3 regions of the Pseudarthrobacter sp. NPDC059871 genome follow, and region 3 is predicted to be linked to each of the others. Evidence: riboswitches for the same ligand, from Rfam matches in the RefSeq annotation. Region 3 holds a riboswitch; each other region holds the start of a gene.
What was found. A riboswitch is a leader RNA that binds a small molecule or an ion and turns the genes downstream of it on or off. The one in region 3 is predicted to bind thiamine pyrophosphate.
Positions count from the first base shown of each region.

Region 1: another riboswitch for thiamine pyrophosphate. It lies ahead of ACFV4R_RS08530 (ECF transporter S component); the one in region 3 lies ahead of thiD (bifunctional hydroxymethylpyrimidine kinase/phosphomethylpyrimidine kinase).
Region 2: another riboswitch for thiamine pyrophosphate. It lies ahead of ACFV4R_RS00645 (FAD-dependent oxidoreductase); the one in region 3 lies ahead of thiD (bifunctional hydroxymethylpyrimidine kinase/phosphomethylpyrimidine kinase).

Region 1 is NZ_JBHWJV010000005.1:65,772-72,488, forward strand. It holds gene ACFV4R_RS08505 (Na+/H+ antiporter subunit E) at 1-440, shown strand, start outside; gene ACFV4R_RS08510 (monovalent cation/H+ antiporter complex subunit F) at 437-715, shown strand; gene mnhG (monovalent cation/H(+) antiporter subunit G) at 720-1,130, shown strand; gene ACFV4R_RS08520 (DUF4235 domain-containing protein) at 1,163-1,426, opposite strand; gene ACFV4R_RS08525 (hypothetical protein) at 1,485-3,692, opposite strand; TPP riboswitch at 4,002-4,139, shown strand; gene ACFV4R_RS08530 (ECF transporter S component) at 4,206-4,829, shown strand; gene ACFV4R_RS08535 (ABC transporter ATP-binding protein) at 4,829-6,382, shown strand; gene ACFV4R_RS08540 (energy-coupling factor transporter transmembrane component T family protein) at 6,379-6,717, shown strand, end outside.
Region 2 is NZ_JBHWJV010000001.1:139,794-146,510, forward strand. It holds gene ACFV4R_RS00630 (DEAD/DEAH box helicase) at 1-863, opposite strand, end outside; gene ACFV4R_RS00635 (RNB domain-containing ribonuclease) at 1,164-2,699, opposite strand; gene thiE (thiamine phosphate synthase) at 2,820-3,542, opposite strand; TPP riboswitch at 3,570-3,688, shown strand; gene ACFV4R_RS00645 (FAD-dependent oxidoreductase) at 3,682-5,034, shown strand; gene thiS (sulfur carrier protein ThiS) at 5,031-5,267, shown strand; gene ACFV4R_RS00655 (thiazole synthase) at 5,272-6,102, shown strand; gene ACFV4R_RS00660 (hypothetical protein) at 6,237-6,539, opposite strand; gene ACFV4R_RS00665 (DUF3107 domain-containing protein) at 6,577-6,717, opposite strand, start outside.
Region 3 is NZ_JBHWJV010000001.1:548,576-555,292, reverse strand. It holds gene thiD (bifunctional hydroxymethylpyrimidine kinase/phosphomethylpyrimidine kinase) at 1-1,342, opposite strand, end outside; TPP riboswitch at 1,352-1,450, opposite strand; gene ACFV4R_RS02500 (Rne/Rng family ribonuclease) at 1,594-4,986, opposite strand; gene ACFV4R_RS02495 (vitamin K epoxide reductase family protein) at 5,426-6,097, shown strand; gene ndk (nucleoside-diphosphate kinase) at 6,196-6,609, opposite strand; gene ACFV4R_RS02485 (DUF4233 domain-containing protein) at 6,661-6,717, opposite strand, start outside.

The DNA of each region.
Region 1 (6,717 bases), on a different contig from region 3:
TCGGAGCGCTGCTGGCCATCGCCGTCGCCCGGCTGTTCTACCTGCCGCCCGTGGAGCTCAGCGGCCGGTTCAACGTCCGGCACGCCATCCCCTTCGCGCTGATGTTCCTGGGCCGGGTGGTGGTGGCCAGTTTCCAGATCCTCTACCTCGCCGCCGTCCGCGGACCCAAAGTGCACAACGCGGTGGTGGCCGTGACGCTGCGGAGCCACCAGGACCTCATCGTCACCGCCACCGGCCACGTGATCTCGCTGATCCCGGGCTCCCTGGTGGTGGAAGTGGACCGGTCAACCTCCACCCTGTACCTGCACGCCATCAACATCAGCTCCGCCGAGGACGTGGAAAACCTGCGCAATGAAGTGCGTACCATCGAAGCCGGGCTCATCCGGATCATGGGCACCAACGAAGAACTCGCCATCGTCCAGGCGGAGGCTGCAGCATGATGCAGGTGGTCCTGGCCGTTACGGCCGTCATCCTCTCGCTCGCCGCCGGCGGGGCAATCATCCGGATTGCCCGCGGCCCGTCGCTGCTGGACCGCGTGCTGGCCTCGGATGTCCTTTTGGCCATCCTTGGCGCGGCGCTGTGCATTGACATGGCCGTGAACCGGCACCTGAACAACCTGATGCTGGTGGTGGCCATCTCCGTGATCGGCTTCATCGGGTCAGTGACCGTTGCACGTTTCGTGGCCGACCGGCGGGAGCACCCCAGTGAGCCCTGACATGATGACCCCGGACCTGACCAGCCTGGACGGTTGGATTGACGTGGTGTCCGCCGTGTTCATGGTGGTGGGAGCCATCATGTCCCTGGGCGCTGCCATCGGCCTGCTGCGCTTCCCGGACCTTCTGAGCCGCATGCACGCCGCCACCAAGCCGCAGGTGCTGGGACTGTTCCTGCTGCTGGCCTCCATCGGACTGCAGATGCGCACGTTGTGGGTGTGGCCGGTCCTGGTGGTTGCCTGGATCTTCCAGCTGCTGACGGTTCCGGTGTCCGCCCACATGGTGGGCCGCGCCGGGTACCGGACCAAGCACCTGCACCGGGAGCTGCTCACCTCGGACGAGCTTGACGCAGTAGTGCAGAAAGCCGCCGCCCAGGCCGCCCGTGAGGACGGCGAGGACGGCGGCTCAACCCGCTGAAGCCGGCCGGCGTGCGGGGACAGCGTGGGTGGTTAGACGATGTCCTGCGTCTTGGCGAATCGGGTGATGGCGCGCTGCGTGCCGCGGTTGGCCAGGACCTGGATGATGGTGCTGACGAACGCAGAGATCAGCGCGAACGTCAGGGCTGAGCGAAGGCTGGTGGGGACGTCCTCGCCCTTGCCGGTGGGCGGCTTGTTGCCGGTGGTCTTTTCCCAAATGGTGTTGACCAGCTTGGTGCCGGCAAATCCTGCACCCAGGCTTACGCCGGTGCCGAGCAGCTTGATGAGAAGGTTCATTCCTGGTACTCCTTGCGGGCGGTAAAACGGTCTGCACCCCACCCTACTGGCTAAGTTCCTACGGCGCGGGGATGAGCCCCTCCCATGCCACTGTCCAATCCTGGGGGAAGCCGGGAGCGTGCCGCGCCGGGCCGCCATCCCATCCCGCGGCCATGAGCGCCACCGCCGCCAGCAGACCGCCGTTGCCGGGCAGGTACAGCGGGAGCGAATCCGTCTGCCGGTTGTGCCCGTTTGGCAGGACCAGGTTCTTCGCCGCGTCCATCAACAGCGCGTCCACGGCGGCCTCCGGGTCTTCCAGCCGCGCGGCCGTCATGGCCGTCACGGGGTAGTCCCAGCCCCAGGTGCTGTCCCAGTCCCAGCCGGCCAGTACGTCAGCCAGCGTGGCCCGCATTATTTCCGGGTCCACCAGGTCCGTCCGCGGCAGCACCCCCAGGGCGCACAACATTGAGGGATGGTCCGTGCGGATAGTGAAGGGCTCGACGTCGATCGCCGCGTACACGCCGTCCACCACCCTGGGCGGGACCATGCCGTCCGCTACCGCCGCCCAGGTGCCCTCGGCAGGCAGGCCCAGCCGTTCCCTCCACACATTCGCCACCCGGAGGGCCCACTGCCAGTAGGCAAGCTCGAACGTGGGGTTGGTGACCGTCCCGCGCACCGACTCGTAACTCTCCTGCGCCGGCACCAGGGGCGGCCCCAGCTCGAAACCCCGGTCCGTGGGGTGCGCGAAGGCGGCCATGAACCCAGCGGTTTCGAAAACCACCGTGGCGAATTCCTCAAGGAGTTCCTGTGACGGGTTGGCCCGGTAGGCCAGTTCCGCCAGATGGATGGGGTGCGGCTGCTGCCACACCAGGAAGGTGCCGATGGGGCTGGGGCTTTCCCGCCCGTCCGGACCCACCTGCTTGGGCCAGCGGACGCCGTCGAAACCCTGGGCTTTGGCCGTCTGCCGGGCCGGTTCCAGGGCGGACGCGTACCAGCGGAGGGCGGGCAGCAGGAGCTCCGTCCGGTTCCACGTGGCGAAGTGGGCGGCATGCCACCAGTGCATCTCGAGGTGGAAGCGGCCGCGCCACGAATTGCAGACCAGCCCCGTCTCCTGCGGCGGCAGCGACCCGGAGCAGTTGACGGCGGTGAGGTACTGGGAGAGCACCGTCCGGCGTTCGATCTCACCGGCGCGGGGATCGGCTGTTCCGGAGAGGTCGACGGCGCCGCCTGAGTTCCAGAATTCCGGCCACGCCGTGCGGGACGCGGCAATGGCGGCGCTGCCCGGTGCCGCTGCCACATCCGGTGCCGATGACACCTCAGGGACCGGCTCCAATGCCGCTGCTGAACGGCCGCCGAACCCGCTGATTCCCCCGTTGCCGCGGGGAAGGCAGTCGCCCTGCCCCGTGCTGATGAAGTGCACGCTGAAGTCGAGGCTGTCCTGCCCAGCGGAGGCCCGGATGAGCAGTTCGTGCGGGCCAGCCTGTTCGAGTTCCAGCCCTGCACCGCTGACGGCCACCTGGTACCCGGAACCGTCCAGGCAGCGTGAAATCAGCCAGCGCTGGCCGGACGCTCCGCCGTGGCGTTCTTCAACGATGGTGGTGTGGGCGGCGGGGCTGTTCCAGTCGGCTGCGTTGTGCCAGGCCTCGGAGCCGTAGGGGAAGGCCAGGGATACGGCGAGCCCGTCGGCGAGGGCGGGGGAGAGGACGCGGAAGCCCAGCTCGTCCCTGTCCGGGCGGCAGGCCGTGGTGACATTGACCGGATTGCCGTGCAAGGTGAAGATGCTGGTGGCCGTGCCCGTCCAGAGGTCCAGGACCTGGTGCGCGTCCGTGATGTCGTCCCGGGTGAGCGCGGGGGCATCCTTTCCCGGGAGCGCAAAGCCGATCCGGCCCAGGTCCAGCCGGTGGGGGTTGGCGCGGAGCCAGGTTTCCGCCCGCGACGACTGCGTTTCGCGGCCATCCACGATGGCGCCCACCATGTCCACGTAGGGGACCGGGCCACGCGGTGAATCGTAGAGGACCGTGGAACCGGCAAGGGTGTACTCCTGTTCCGGCGGGATTGAGTGCCAGCCCCACTGGGCCTGCGTGCCCAGTAAAGTGCCGGGCGGCAGGTCGTCGCGGGCGGCCACCGGGTATTCCCCGGGAAGGGACTGCATGCCGGTCAGGTCCATGGTGAAGCAGAACTCGCCGTTGCCCACCGAAGCGGGGCTGCGTGGATCGAGGCTGTGCTGTTCCACATTGTGGCGCCGCACCAGCGCTTCGCGGTTAATCACGGTCGGCTGGCTGTGCACGTTGCACTCCTTGGCTAATGCCTGGGCCCGGGCCGGGGAAGCAGGCAGCTCAGAAAACGCTTTCCCAGTCAATCCTTGCGAGAACGCCGGGCAGTGTCAACCAGCCGTCCCGAGTACCCCGCGCATCGCTTCCACCACCAGGTGCTGGTCCGCCACTTGAGGCAGCCGGACACGGTGACCGTGGTCAGTCACATCTGCCTGGTTGGCAGTCATGGCCCACAATCCACCGGCCTCCAGGTGTAAACTTGAGCACGCCCGGAAGGGTGCGAAACATTCAAACGCAATACATCCACAGCATCATCAACAACACATTTACGACAGGGGAGCGCCGCCGTCGGCCCCGGCACCAGCCGGGAAACGCAGGTGGGCGCTGAGAGTGCGGACAGCCGCAGACCCTCGAACCTGATCCGGTTAGTACCGGCGCAAGGGAGTCGAGTTCTCGAAGTGCGCGGAGAATGGCGGCAGCAGCCGGCACCCGCGTCCACTTTCCCCTCCTGTTTCCAGGAGGATCACATGACTACTTCAGCAATCAAAAAGCCCGCCAGCAGGTCCTGGCGCGTCGTTGACATCGTGGTGGCGGCCCTGATCGCCATCGCCGGCGGCGTTATCTTCTGGGCCTGGTCTCAAGGTGCAACAGCCCTTTCGGGCCCAATCAAGGTTGCCTACCCGCCCCTCACGGGCCTCCTGGCCGGCGGCTGGATGATCCCGGCGGTCCTGGGCATGCTCATCATCCGGAAGCCCGGCGCTGCCGTGTTCTGCGAGACGGTTGCCGCCACCGGTGAACTTTTCATGGGGTCGCCCTACGGCACATCCGTCCTTTTTTCCGGCTTCGTCCAGGGCCTGGGTGCCGAGATCATTTTCGCCATCTTCGTCTACCGGAAGTTCAACCTCCCGGTCTCCCTGCTGGCCGGTGCCGCGGCGGGCCTCTTCTGCGGCCTGAACGATGCCTTCGCACCGTGGGGCTGGAACGTCGCCGATTCCGGCGAATATAAGTTGGTGTACATCGTTTGCACAACTATCTCCGGGGCCATCATCGCCGGCGCGCTCGCCTGGATCGCCACCCGCGGCCTTGCCCGGACCGGCGTGCTGAGCTCCTTTGCATCCCGGAAGGCCGCTACGGAGCCCGTCTTCTCCTGATGCCGGCACCTTCCCACGCGGCCGCACCCCAAACGGTGCGGCCGGCCACGGTCACCGCCCGCGGCTGGGGCTGGCGGCACGCGGGCCGCACCACACCGGCCGTCCACGCCCTCGACCTCGACATCAGCCCGGGTGAGCGGGTACTCCTGCTTGGCCCGTCCGGGGCAGGCAAATCGACGCTCCTCCATGCGCTCGCCGGGGTGCTGGGCGATGCGGACGACGACGGCGAGGCAGGCGAGGCCGACGAGACCGGTTCGTTGCTGGTCGACGGCGGCCCGCCCCGCGGCCAGCGCGGCCGCGCGGGCCTCATGCAGCAGGATCCCGAGACCCAGGTGGTCCTCTCCCGGGTAGGCGACGACGTCGCCTTCGGCGCCGAAAACCTTGCCGTGCCCCGCGATGCCATCTGGCCGCGCGTGCATGAGGCGCTGGCCGACGTCGGGCTGTCCCACCTGCCGCTGGACCACCCGACGTCGGCTCTGTCCGGCGGGCAGAAACAGCGGCTCGCGCTTGCAGGCATCCTCGCGATGCGGCCCGGGCTGATCCTGCTCGATGAACCCACCGCCAACCTGGACCCGGCCGGTGTGCTCGAAGTCAGGGACGCCGTGGCCCGCTGCCTGGACAAGACCGGCGCAACGCTGGTGGTGGTGGAGCACCGGGTGTCCGTGTGGAAAGACCTCGTGGACAGGATCGTGGTGCTGCAGCCCGGCAGCGGCGCCAACCCCGCAGTGCTCCTGGACGGCCCGCCGGACCGGGTGCTGGCCGAAGCGCGGACCATGCTGACGGCTGCCGGCGTATGGGTTCCAGGGTATGTTCCCTCCACCCGCGGGCGGGCCGAGGAACAGGCCCCCGGGGCCGGAGGACTCCTGCTGGCCGCCGAAAACCTGGCCGTCTCCCGGCAACGCCCGCGGCGCAAAGGTTTCCGTAAAGTTCCGCCGTTGCCGGTTCAGGAGGGCATCATCGCCCAGGTCCGCGCCGGGCAAGCACTCGCCGTCACCGGACCCAACGGCGCAGGGAAATCAACCTTCGCGCTGACCCTTGCCGGACTCCTCGAACCGGTCAAGGGGACGGTCTCCGCCACGACGGACCTCAGCCGCGGTGCCGGAATCACCCCGTACCAGTGGAAGGCGGAACAGCTGATCGAGCGGATCGGCACCGTCTTCCAGGAACCCGAGCACCAGTTCGTCACCGGCAAGGTCCTGGACGAACTGCTCTTCGGGCCCCGGCACCTGGGGCACGGTGAAGACAGGGTTGACGAACTGCTGGAACGGCTGCGGCTACGCCACCTGGTGGACGCCAATCCGTACACCCTGTCCGGCGGCGAAAAGCGGCGGCTTTCCGTGGCCACGGTCCTGGCGGCAAGCCCGCAGGTACTGGTCCTGGACGAGCCCACGTTCGGCCAGGATGCCAATACCTGGGCCGAGCTGGCATCTTTCCTCTCCGAACTCCTGGACGCCGGCACGGCAGTGGTGTCCGTGACCCATGACGCCGAGTTCACCGCGGTCCTTGGTGGCACGGAACTTCAACTTGCGGCGGCGGAAGCGGTGGCGCCATGAGGCAGGAACTGAACCTCCGCGGAAACGCTGCGCTCCTGGCCCGCGCCAACCCGCTGAGCAAGCTGGCCGCCGTCGTGCTCATCACTGTGGTCCTGGCGCTGTCCATCGACTGGGTGTCAGCATCCGTGGCACTGTTCTTCGAACTGCTGCTGTTTCCGCTTGCCGGGCTCACGCTGGCGCTGCTGTGGCAGCGCGGCTGGCCGCTGATCCTCGCTGCCGCCGTGGGCGGGTGGAGCACCTCCATCCTGGCGCCGGACAGCGGACGGACACTGATCGACGCCGGCATCTGGACCATGAGCGAGGGCTCGCTGGAGACGGGGGTGGGCTTCCTGCTC
Region 2 (6,717 bases), 410 kb from region 3:
CGGCCGCGGGCCTGCAGGATGCGGGCAACAACCTCGGTCTTGTCCATGCTGTGGGCACGGTAGATCAGCTGCCGGATGTCCCGCTTGGTCAGGCCCTCGTCATCGGGGTCTGCGGCGCGGATGTGCGTGGGCTGGGTCATGTAGCGGCGTGCCATGGCGATGACCGGGCCGGGCATGGTGGCGGAAAAGAGGAGCGTCTGGCGGACGGCAGGGGTGCCGGCGATGATGGTTTCCACATCCGGCAGGAAGCCCAGGTCCAGCATTTCGTCGGCCTCGTCCAGCACCACGATGCGGACGTTCTTCAGGCTCAGGTGCTTCTGCCGGTAAAGGTCGATGAGGCGGCCGGGGGTGCCCACCACCACCTCCACGCCGTTCTTCAGCGCTTCCACCTGGGGCTCGTAGGCGCGGCCGCCGTAGATGGTGGCGATGCGGGCGTTCCGCTTGGTCGAGGCGGTCTGCAAATCGCTGGCAACCTGCACGGCCAGTTCACGGGTGGGAACAATGACCAGCGCCTGGGGTGCGCCCGGTACTGCCAGCTTGTCGTAGCCGGCGTCGTCCCTGCCGACGACGCGCTGCAGTGCGGGGATGCCGAAACCGAGGGTCTTGCCGGTTCCGGTCTTGGCCTGGCCGATGATGTCGTGGCCGGACAGTGCGACCGGAAGCGTCATGGCCTGGATGGGGAAAGGGTGGGTGATCCCGGCGTCGGCGAGGGAGTCCACGATGTCCTGGCGGACGTTGTAGTCGGCGAAGGACTTTTCCGCAATTTCGTGCGGTTTCTCATCGGAGATGATGGTCTCTTCGGGCTCGATGGTCTCGGTGCCGGTGGTGTCCGTCAACAGCTGGTGGGTATGCAATTCACTCACGGGGAGTTTCCTTATTCATTTGGGCAATCGCGCAGCGTGCTCAACAGGCAGGCCGCTGGGGCCGATCCGGAGCACGAACAAAGCGCGCAAGCAATTCCAGTGGAAGCCGATCGCGGGCTATCTAACGCTGGCACTGGCGACCAGCGGGCAAATCTCAAGATCGCGTAGGGGCGGGCTTGTTGGTTTCAGTTCAAGGAAATCAACGACCGGGCATCCATTTCTACCTCTTCAGTCTAGCCGCATCAGCCCGGAATCCCTGTTTCCGCGCCGTGTGGAAGCCGGGACCGGAGGGCGTCAGGCTCACTGAACCAGTTCGAAGTGCACTTCCCGGGCGGCAATATCCGACGACACCAGACGGACCCTGACCTTGGTGCCGGACTCCAGTTCACCGGCGCAGCGGGCTGTCACGGCAGGGTCGGCGATCTGGATGATCCCGGAGGACCCGTTCCCATTACCGTTCCTCCCGTTCCCGTTCCCGTTCCCGTTCCCGTTCTTGCTGTTGCCGTTGCCGTGGCCGTTGTTCCCGTTGCCGTTCTCTTTCTGCGGCTTCGACCCCGAAATCACAATCGCGTCGAACTCCTGGCCGATGTGGTTGACCAGCAGGGCGGCCTCCACCGTATCCAGCGCCATGCGCTCCATCCGGGATGCCAGCTGGTCCGAGCCCGCCATGATCTCAGGGAGGGTCGGCAGCGCGTCCCGCACCCAGCCGGGGACAGTACCGCCGTTGCTCAGCGCCTCGCAGGTCACCAGCACAAAGCGGTCCACCAGGCGGCGCAGCGGCGCAGTGGTGTGGGCATAGGCATCCCCGATGGCCGCCTGGACCGCGGCCTCCGGAACATTGCCGTCAAAAGCGGTGTAGCCGGCGCCGCGGAAGAGCATGCCGGCCGAGTGCATGATGGCCAGCTGCCGGGGGTCCGTTGGGTCGAGGGTCCGCAGGTATTCGCCGTATCCCACCTCGCCGTCCCAGGGTTTGCCCAGAGCTTCTGTCTGCAGCCGGAAATGGTGCAGGGAACGCTCGTCCGGTGGCGGCATGGTGCGCAGGATCCCCACCTTGGCATCGAGCATGATCTTGGCGGCGGCCATCCCTGTCATCAGGGAAATCTGGGCGTTCCAGTCCTCCACCGGCAGCTGGGGAGCAGCAGCAATGCGGTAGCCGCCATCCGGCAGCTGGACGATCTCCTGGTCCGGCATGTTCAGGCTGGCGCCGTTCCGGGCGCGTTCCAGGCGGACACGCTTGAGCCCCACTTCCCTCAGCAGGCCCAGCAGGGGAGTGGCAGTACCGGCGTCCAGGTCAGCCTGTGCACCCTTGTAGCTGAGTTTCGCACGGCTTCGAACGCGTGCCCGGCGGACACCGACGGTCGTGACCTCGGCGTTGCCGTCGAGCTGGAAATCCCACACGAAGGCCGAGCAGTCCTGGTCCGGCAGGAGGCTGCCGGCGCCCTCGCTGATGACTTCAGGGTGCAGCGGAATACGCCCGTCCGGGGCGTAGAAGGTCTGGCCCCGGCGCCGGGTTTCGGCATCCAGGGGTCCGCCGGGCGCAACGAACGCGGGGACATCGGCGATGGCGTACAGGACGTGGTACCCGCCGTCGTCGTCCGTTTCGATGAAGACGGCCTGGTCCAGGTCCGTGGACGACGCCGGATCGATGGTGACGAACTCCACCGCGGTCAGGTCGTAGTCCGGCAGGTGCAGCGCTGCCACCGCGGCCTCGGCGTCCTTGACCGCGTCATCGGGGTAGGGGCCCGGAAGTTCCAGCTCCGTCCGCAGCGCGGCCAGGGCCTCTTCCAGGGCATTGGTGCGCTCATGGACGTTGGGAGCCAGCCGATGATGTGACACGAAAATCAGCCTAACCCCAAGTCATCCGATTACGCAGGGAATCGGTGCGGGGCGCGCTCCTGACGTGTTGCTGCGGGGCGCCGCACGTTCGGGAAACCGGGTTGTGGGGTGTCCGCAGCTTCAGGAAGCCGCGGCGTCCAGCGCGGTACGAAGCGAGGCAGCGGCGGCAGCGGGATCGGCTGCGTCAGTAATGGCGCGGACCACCACGATCCTTGACGCGCCGGCTCCGACCACCTGGTCGACGTTGGAGTGGTCGATCCCGCCGATGGCGAACCACGGCACGTCACTGGGCGCCTTCGCGGCCGCATACTTCACCAGGTCCAGGCCGACGGCGGCCCGGCCGGGTTTGGTGGGGGTGGCCCAGAGGGGGCCCACGCAGAAGTAGTCGAGGCCGGCAGGTCCTGCGGCGTCGGCCAGCGCGGCGTCCACCTGCTCCGGCGTGTGGCTTGACAGGCCGATGGCGGCGTTGCCGTTGAGCAGCGTCCTTGCGGCAGGTACCGGCAGGTCCTTCTGGCCCACATGGAAAACGGGGGCACCGGAGAGGACCGCAATGTCCGCCCGGTCATTGACGGCCCACAGCCGCCCGTGCCGTTGGGCGGATTCCTTGAGGACGGCCAGCAGGTCCAGTTCCTCGGCCGCCTCGATGGACTTGTCCCGCAGCTGGATGATGTCCACGCCGCCTTCGAACGCCGCGTCCACGAACCCGGCGAAGTCACCGCGGCCGCGGCGCGCATCAGTGCAGAGGTACAGGCGTGCGGATTTCAGTGCGCCGTTACCCGCTGCGGTGGTGAAGGCATCGGTGCCGGGTGCTGCGGCGGGGGCAGGGGAGTGGGACACATTCATGGCTGCAAGCCTAGTTCCTCTACACTTGCCTCGTACTGCGGGAGCCCGCGGCAGCTGTCACAAAGCGCCGGGCTGAGAGGGCGTCAGAGCCGACCGCTTGACCTGATCCGGTTAATACCGGCGTAGGGAAGGAGACACCATGGGCATCCCCGAAAGCCCTCCGGGCATCCCCGAAAGCCCTCCGGGCACCATCGCAGAGTCTGCCACTGTCCCGGCAATATCCGCCGACGTAGCAGTGATCGGCGGGGGCGTCATAGGCCACGGCATCGCCTGGGAAGCCAGGTGCTCTGGCAGGTCCGTGGTGCTGATCGATGATGCACCGGGATCCGGAGCCAGTTGGGCGGCGGCAGGCATGCTGGCCCCCGTCAGCGAGCTGCATTACCAGGAGGAAGAGCTCCTGGGCCTCATGCTGGATGCATCGGAGCGTTGGCCGCAGTTCGCCGCGGACCTTGGCCGCGTGTCAGGCCGCGGTTCCGGATACCTGGCGACGCCCACGCTGACCGTTGGCGCCGACGCCGCCGACCGGCAGGCACTCATGGACCTGCGTGGCGTGCAGCAGGCTAACGGACTCGCCGTGGAACCCCTGACGGTCCGGGAGGTCCGGCGCCGGGAACCGCTGCTCAGCCCCGCCATTGCCTGCGCACTCGATACCCCTGCGGACCACCAGGTGGATCCCCGGCGACTTGTGGAGTGCTTCCGGGCAGCCTTGGCCAACCACCTGACGGCCGGCAGCGGCCTTGCCGGCACTGCGGGTGCAGACACTGCCGTTGCCGGCGCGCTGGACGGATTCGCCGTGGCGGACAGGGCAGTGGCACTGGAGTGGGCGGACGGGGGCGTGGCTGGCGTCCGGCTTGCCGGAGGCGGACTGGTGCTCGCCGGCGAAACGGTGGTTGCCAACGGCATGGCGGCGGGTTCCCTCGACAACCTGCCGAGTGGACTCCGGTTACCTCTGCGCCCAGTGCACGGTGACATCCTGCGGCTGTCCGTCCCCCAGCACCTGCAGCCCCTGCTGACGTCCACGGTCCGCGGACTGGTGCGCGGTGTGCCCGTCTACCTGGTTCCACGCGAGGACGGAACCGTGGTCATCGGCGCCACCCAGCGGGAGGACGCCCTGGCGGGAGTCGGCGCTGCGTCCGGAGTGTCAGCTGGTGGCGTGTACCAGCTGCTTCGGGACGCCCAGGTGCTGGTGCCTGCGGTCGCAGAGCTGGAGCTGCTCGAATGCACGGCGCGGGCCCGCCCGGCCACCCCGGACAATGCCCCGCTGCTGGGCAGGGTTCCCGTGGACGGGGCAGACGGCAGTCCAGCGCATATCCCCGGACTCATCGTGGCCACAGGATTCTTCCGCCACGGCGTCCTCCTCACCCCGGCCGCGGCCGCCATCTGCCGTGACCTGATGGACGGGAAGGCTGACCCCCGGTGGCAGCCGTTCAGTCCGGACCGCTTTTCCGGCCGGATCCCGGCCCCCAGCATCAACATCAAGGAGACAGCATGAACATCACCCTGAACGGGGCATCCCGCACCGTGGCGGACGGTGCGTCCATCACGGCTTTGGTCAGCGAAGTGACCGGACGCGCGCTTGCGGCAGACGGCCAGGCAACCGACGGACAAAGACTGGGGGTGGCGGTAGCGCACAATTCCGAAGTTGTGCCCCGCAGCCAATGGCACGGCACCGCGCTCGCTGACGGAGACGACGTCGAACTCGTCACCGCAGTACAGGGAGGCTGACACCATGATCGAAACGAACACCGTTCCCGAACCGGCCCTCCTTACCTCCGCGGCACCAACCAGGCCTGACGCCCTCGTCATTGACGGCGTCGCCCTGGAGTCGAGGCTCATTATGGGGACGGGGGGTGCCCCCAGCCTGGACGGCCTGGGCGCCGCACTGGTTGCCTCCGGAACATCCCTCACCACCGTGGCCATGCGGCGCTACTCACCCGCGGAGTCGGGCTCCCTGTTCCAATTGCTGGTGGACCACGGGATCAGGGTCCTGCCCAACACGGCAGGCTGCTTCACTGCGCGGGACGCCGTCCTGACCGCTGAACTGGCCCGGGAAGCGCTGGAAACCGACTGGGTGAAGCTCGAGGTCATCGCGGACGAGCACACGCTCCTGCCGGACGCCGTTGAACTGGTGGAGGCCACCGAACAGCTGGTCAACCGCGGCTTCAAAGTCTTCGCCTACACCAACGACGACCCCGTCCTGGCCCTCCGGCTGGAAAACCTGGGTGCCACCGCTGTGATGCCGCTGGGATCTCCTATCGGCACCGGGCTGGGAATCCTTAACTCGCACAACATCGAACTCATCGTTTCCCGGGCCAACGTGCCCGTGGTCCTGGACGCAGGGATCGGCACGGCATCCGACGCGGCGCTGGCCATGGAACTTGGGTGCGACGCTGTCCTGCTGGCCACGGCGGTGACCCGGGCCCAGAACCCGGCCCTGATGGGTGAGGCGTTTAAGCACGCCGTCATCGCCGGGCGGCTGGCGAAGGAAGCCGGCCGCATTCCCCGCCGCGAGCACGCACTGGCGTCGTCCGCCATGGAGGGCCGGGCCGAGTTCCTTTAGGCAGTAATGCTTCACGGACTTTGACGCGACATTGACCATGACGTTTTGGGGACTGTACCGGTTGGGGGATGGCCCCGATTAAAAGGCTGTGGCCGCCACCGTTGAAGGTGGCGGCCACAGCCTTTTTTCGGTGACTAGCGCCTCAGAATGGCGGTCAGCCGGTGGGTATCGTTCCTTGCCCGGGTGCGGCCCAGAACGAGCGCCGCCCCGACGGATGCAGCCGCGCCCAGCACTATGGGCAGCACCCAGGGAAGCCATGTCAGTCCGGGAAGGTAGCCGAACCCCGCCGCCATCAGGATGATCCAGCTCAGTGCAGCCACCCCGACAGCCACGCCGGCCGGAAGGCCTGCGCCATACTTGGCGTGACGCTTGTCATTGGCCCAGACAATGAAGCCAGCCGCGAGGGTGGCCAGCACAACAATGATCAGGGAAAGCATGGGTCTCCTCCGGGACGCAGGGCAGTTCCGGCCGGTGCTAGAACTGGCCGAATCCTACGCGCCGGACTTCTTCCGCGCCGATTTCCACGTAGCCCAGGGCGTTGCCGGGAACAATGATCAGGCGCCCCTTGTCATCGGTGAGGCGCAGTTCGCTGCCGCCCTTGATGGCTTCTCCCAC
Region 3 (6,717 bases):
GGTGTCCTGCCGGCTCCCCCTCGGCAAGGAACCTGGCATGGAGCACCTCCCCGGCGTCCGCATACAGCCAGAAGCACGGGAGGACAGCTGCTGCCAGGACTGCATAACTGCCCGACGCCGAAGCGGCGGTCAGGTGGTCCACGTAAGCCTTGGTGACAGGCCCCAGTTCGGGGCGGACGGTGCGGGTGCTGAGCCAGGAACGGTGCAGTTCCGACTCCACTTCGAGGCACTGCTGGGCCGACGCCGCCCAGAACAGCTGCTCGGCTTCCGTGGGAGCCAGCGCGCTGGCCCGGGCGAGGACGCGCGAGTACCCGTTCAGGTAGATGGCATCCTGCGCAAGGTAATACGCGAACTCGCCCTCCGGAAGTGTCCCCGAGGCCAGGGCCTGGATGAAGTCCAGGGAGTAGATCGATTCAAGGTGGGCGTCGGCATCTTTCCGCAGCTGCGCCGTGAAGTCGCCTGGCCGAAGCGCTTGGCGGATGTGGTGGAAATGGTGGACGGGCCCGTTGCCGGTTCCCACCTCCAGCACGGCAGACGCCGCCAGCGCCCCCGCAAGCCAGGGTTTCACTTCCCGCAGGGCCACTTCCCAGTTGCCTACCTGCGCCTGGACCGTGGCCATGGCGGAGGACAGGGTACAACCTGTGCCATGGCTGTTGCGCGTTGCCACCCGCTCCCCCGGGATTTCGACGACGTCCGCTGAAAGCATGCCGGCCGGGCCAACCAAGGCGTCCGGGCAGGTGCTGCCCTGCAGGTGGCCGCCCTTGACCAGCACGGCAGCGCCGGTGGCATCAGCAAGCCTCCTGCCCTGTTCCAGGGCTGCCTCCCACGTGTCCTGCACGTCTTCGTCCAGCAGCATGGCCAGCTCGGCCAGGTTGGGGGTGACCAGGTGGGCCAGCGGCACCAGGTTGCGGAGCGCAGCTTCGGCGCTCTCCTGCAATAGCCGGTCTCCGCTGGTGGCAACCATGACGGGGTCGAGGACTACGACGGCGGGGCGCACCTTCTCCAGCCAGGTGCGCACGGCGGCAATAACGTCGGCGTCGCCGAGCATGCCGATCTTGACGGCGTCCACGTGGATGTCGTCACTGATGGCTGCCAGTTGCTGTGCCAAAAAGGATGCCGGAGGAACATGGACCGCGGTCACCCCGTGGGTGTTCTGGGCCGTGAGGGCAGTGATGGCGGCCATGCCGTAGCCGCCGTGGGCCGCGATGCTTTTGAGGTCCGCCTGGATCCCGGCCCCTCCGGAAGGGTCCGAGCCCGCGATGGCAAGGACACGGGGCATGTCCCGTCCGGCAGCCGGCAATACGGTCGCGGAGGGATTCGGCAGCGGGGTGGCTGCAGGCATGGCAAGGGTCGAAGACAAAAGAGACATCCCTTCGCCGGTACTAACCGGACAGGTTCAACGGGTGTGGATCTCAGCCGGGCCTGGTGCGCGGCACCCCGTGTCGGTTCCCCAGCCTAGCCGCTGGACGGCAGTCAACCGAAAGGTGACTGCACCTGTTAAGTGCGCTGCCGAGGGCCGTTCCCGGTTAACGGCAGATGCCCGGCCCCACCACAAGGAGTGGAGGGCCGGGCATCTGCAGTGCCTGGGTCGGGTCAGAGCTCGGAAGCAGGAACCCCTACGCCAAGGATGATGGGCGCATCGGCTTTGGCCGCAGGTTCTGCCGGCGCGGCATGCTGGGGCGCCTTGGCGGCATGGGAGTGGCCTTCGCTGGCCGACGGGACGTTCTCATGGTGTTCCACGGTGGTCTCGTTGGCTGCGCCCTGCGCCCTGCTTGCACTGCGGTTACGCCGCGGACGGCGCTGCCGGGACAGGTCGGGGGCGGCAGTCGCAGCGGGCTGCTGGGGTGCCGCAACCGCTGCCTCCACCGATTCAGCGGTGGCCGGCGCGGCCTGGGCCGTGCCGGACTCCCGTGACGGGCTGCCTACAGGCGAAGCCGGCTGGCCCAGGTGGGCGAACGCTTCGGCCAGCCGGTCAAGCGACAGCGCAGGTGAGGCCTGGTGCTCGTCTGCGTGCTCAACGAAGGGCAGCGCGACCTTCTCGCCGCCGAACGTCAGGACAGCTGCCGGGCGTGCCGGCGTCCCGTCGTCGTGCTTTTCCGTTGCGCCCGTGTCCTGCTGGGCTGGGGCTTGACGGGCCGCCACCTCGTCATCGTGCAGGTGTGCGGCGTGGGCAGCAGCGGCAATGTTGGCCAGGGCCAGCCTGGTGGCTTCAGCCTTGGCGTGGCGTTCGGCCTCGTGCGGGTCCGGCTGGACGGGGTGGGCAATCACGGCTGCGGGTGCGGGTGCGGGTTCGACCGGCTGGCCGCCACGTCCGCGGCGGCGCTTGCGTTCGCCGCGCGTACCTTCCTGGCTGCTGTCGGTGCGCTGGCCCTCATTGCGCTGGCCCTCGCTGCGGTTACCCTCGCTTCGGTTCCCGCTGGGGCGGGAATCGGAGCGGTTGTCTGAGCGGTGGACGTGCTGTTCGGCTGCCACGATGTTGGCGCGGCGGTGCTCCACGGGGTCGTCATGGGTGACGACGCCGCGGCCCGCGCAGGCTTCGCACTGCTCGCCAAAGACTTCCAGGAGCCCGGTGCCCATGCGCTTGCGGGTCATCTGGACGAGTCCCAGCGAGGTAACTTCCGCCACCTGGTGCTTGGTCCGGTCGCGGCCCAGGCATTCCACCATGCGGCGCAGGACGAGGTCGCGGTTCGATTCCAGGACCATGTCGATGAAGTCGATCACGATGATGCCGCCGATGTCGCGCAGCCGCAGCTGGCGCACCACTTCCTCGGCCGCTTCAAGGTTGTTCTTCGTGACGGTTTCTTCGAGGTTGCCGCCGCTGCCGGTGAACTTGCCGGTGTTGACGTCCACCACGGTCATGGCTTCGGTCCGGTCGATCACCAGCGAGCCGCCGGAGGGCAGGAAGACCTTGCGTTCGAGGGCCTTGTGGATCTGCTCATCAATCCGCCAGGCAGCGAAGATGTCCTGGTCCTTGGTCCACTTTTCCAGGCGTCCCACCAGGTCCGGGGCCACATAGGTGACGTAGGCCTCGATGGTGTCCCAGGCTTCCTCACCGGAGACGATCAGCTTGGAGAAGTCCTCGTTGAAGACGTCACGGACCACCTTGATGGTGAGGTCGGGCTCGCCGTACAGCAGCTCCGGAGCCAGGACCTTGGTGGAGGAGGACTGGCTTTCGATGCCTTCCCACTGGGCGCGGAGCCGGTTGATGTCGTGGGTCAGCTCCTCCTCGGACGCCCCTTCGGCCGCCGTGCGCACAATGACGCCCGCCTGCTCCGGCAGGCGGTCCTTGAGGATGCGCTTGAGCCTGTTCCGCTCGACGTCGGGCAGCTTGCGGGAGATTCCGGTCATGGAACCGCCGGGGACGTACACGAGGTAGCGGCCCGGCAGCGAGATCTGGCTGGTCAGGCGGGCGCCCTTGTGGCCCACGGGGTCCTTGGTCACCTGGACCAGGACGGTGTCGCCGGACTTCAGCGCGTTCTCGATACGGCGCTGCTTGCCTTCAAGGTTGACGGCTTCCCAGTTCACTTCGCCCGCGTAAAGGACGGCGTTGCGGCCGCGTCCGATGTCCACGAAGGCAGCCTCCATGGACGGCAGCACGTTCTGGACCTTGCCCAGGTAGACGTTGCCGATCAGCGAATCCTGCTGGGTCTTGGACACGAAGTGCTCGGCCAGGACGCCGTCCTCGAGGACGCCGATCTGGATTCTGTCGTCGCGCTGGCGGACGATCATCTGCCGGTCCACGGATTCGCGCCGGGCCAGGAACTCCGCTTCGGTGATGACGGTGCGGCGGCGGCCCGTGTCCCGGGATTCGCGCCGGCGCTGCTTCTTGGCTTCCAGCCGGGTGGAACCCTTGACGCTGGTCACCCGGTTGTTGGCGGGTGCCTCGCTGACGGCACGCGGTGCGCGCACGCGGGTAACTGTGTTGGGCGGATCGTCGTCGTTTCCGCCAGTCAGTTCAAGGTCCTGGTCACCGCGGCGGCGGCGACGGCGACGGCGGGACGTCACGCCGTCCTCGGCCGGACCGGCTTCTTCCTCGTCAGATTCGTCAGCGGCGTCATCCGCCTCGGAGCCATCAGTTCCGGCGTCGTCGCGCTCGTCCAGCCGGCTGCGCCCCCGGCGGCCACGGCTGCGGCGCCTGCGGCGGCCGGAGGATTCCTCGGATTCGTTGTCCTCGGCGTCGTCCTCGTCCTCGACCTGCTCCGCTGCGGCGGGCGCAGCGGGGCGGACGACGGTGCTCAGGTCCGGTGCCTGGAACAGCACGGAGGTGGGCGAGGCGGGCTCAAGGAAGAGGGAGGCAAACGCGCCAGGTTCCTCGACTGCCGCGGCGACTGCCGTGCCGGGAGCCTCCTCCGGGGCGGCCTCGGCTGCAGCTTCGCCGGTGGCGGGCTCCTGTTCCGCGGGCTTCGTTGCTGCTGCCTCTACGTCCGCCGCCCGGGCCACGGCGCCCTGGTCCGCCGTTTCAGCGTCCGGCGCGGCAGCGGTGGCCGGCAGTTCCTGGGCAGGGGCCGGCGTTTCGGCGGGCGCCGGTGTTTCCGCGGGGTCGCCCGCAGGAGCAGCCTTCCGCGTGGCAACGCGACGGCGGCGGACCGGCTTGGTCGCGGCCGGTTCCGCGGGCACTTCGCCGGCCGCGGTCGCTTCTACGGCGGAGGCAGCTTCGGCGGGAGCCGCGTCAGCGGCCGCACCGGATTCAGCGGGGTCCGCATCGGTGGCGAAGGCGGGCAGCGGCTCGGCGGCCTCTGCCTTCTTCTTGGCCCGGGGCCGGCGGGCGGCGGTTTTAACCGGGGCCGCGGGGGCGTCCGCAGTGCCGGGCGCCGCAACAGCGGCTGGAGCATCGTCCGGAGCCACCTCGGCGGCGGGGGCGGCGGCTACGGCGTCATCGGCCTTCGGCGCTGCCTTGCGTCGGGTCCGGGGAGCCTTTTTGGGTTCGGCCGCGGCTTCCACAGCCGCTTCAACCTCGTTAACGGAAAGCTCAGTTTCATTGTTCATCTGTGGCAACACTCCTGCCCCTGACGTACCGCCACATCCGGCACCCATTGGGGCACATATTGTCAAAACCCGCAGGCGCTGACAGAAGTCAAGTGGATGCTCCCAGGTTCGCACCGGCATTGGGGTGCGGCAGCCCGTGGGAGCCAGTGGAAAGTTCTGAAACCCGTTGTTCTACATGCCACAACCAGGTGCCGTCCAATGGAGATTGCGGGAGTGTCGGAACGTTCCGAAGCCTGCCCTGCTCGTCATTGGCGGTCTTGGGAACAAACCACCGGACCGGAGACCGAATGTGGTTCGGCTTCCAGCCACGTTCATTCTCTCACACGCGGGGTAAATCACGTGGGAAGGTACCGGGGGCATTCTGTTTCCTGGGCGTTGCGTCCAGCCGCCGGCGTTACAATCAGGCTCAGGAGCACCGGACGAAAAGGACGCCATACCAATGCCCAGCATCTCCCCCGTCAGCGGCACACCAGCCCAGGAGCGGACCATCACCCCGGACAGCGCCCCGGCGGCCAACACGCCGGTGATGGCCCGGAACCGGCCCTTCGGCTGGCTCCTGGTGATTACCGGAGTTATCGGCTGGCTCGCTTCCGGAACCCTGGTCCTGGAAAAGCTCGCGGTGCTGCAGGACCCCAACCACACCACCGTGTGCGACGTGAACCCGTTTATCTCCTGCGGCGAGGTGATGAAGACCTGGCAGAGCTCACTCTTCGGCTTCCCCAACATGTTCATCGGGATCGTAGCGTTCGCCATCATCATCACCGTAGGCATGGCCCTGTTGTCCGGCGCCACGTTCGCCCGCTGGTACTGGATCGGGCTGCAGACCGGCGTTACCCTCGGCTTCATCTTCGTGGCGTGGCTGTGGTCCCAGGCCCTGTACGACATCCACGTCCTGTGCCCGTTCTGCATGATCGTCTGGGCCGCGATGATCCCGCTCTTTGTCTGGACCACCATCCGCAACATCTCGGCAGGAGTCATTCCCGTCCCGTCGGGTGCCGCCCGCATCGTGGGAGATTCCGGCTGGATCATCGTGGCGCTGATCTACGTGGGCGTGATTGCCAGCATCTTCTTCGCCTTCATCCAGGTGTTCGCCGGCACGTCAGGGTTCTAGCCGTCCAAACCCCGAAGCAACAGATAAGGCCAATGTTCACGAAGAACATTGGCCTTATCTGTTGGTCCGCACCACCATGGCGGTGCGGAGGGCGGGTCCTAGAACCAGATCTTGATCTCGCGCTCAGCGGAGTCCGTGGAGTCTGACCCGTGCACAAGGTTCTGCTGCACCTTCAGACCCCAGTCACGGCCGAAGTCACCGCGGATGGTGCCCGGAGCCGCGGTGGTGGGATCGGTGGTGCCTGCCAGTGAACGGAAGCCTTCGATGACGCGGTGGCCTTCGAAGATCGCGGCAACTACCGGGCCGCTGAGCATGAACTCCACCAGCGGCTCGTAGAACGGCTTGCCCGCGTGCTCTTCGTAGTGCTGTTCCAGGAGCTGGCGGGTGGCGTTCACCTTTTTGAGTTCGGCCAGGACATAGCCCTTGGCTTCGATCCGGGCCAGGATGGCGCCGGTGAGGTTACGGGCGACGCCGTCGGGCTTGATCAGGACGAGGGTGCGCTCAGTGGTCACAACTGCTCCAATGCGTTGGTGGGGTTTCGGGTCAAGTCTACGGGGGCTGCCCTACTGGGCCGGACCGGATCCGGCGGGCTGGTCCGGGTTGGCTGCCTCCCACGCGGC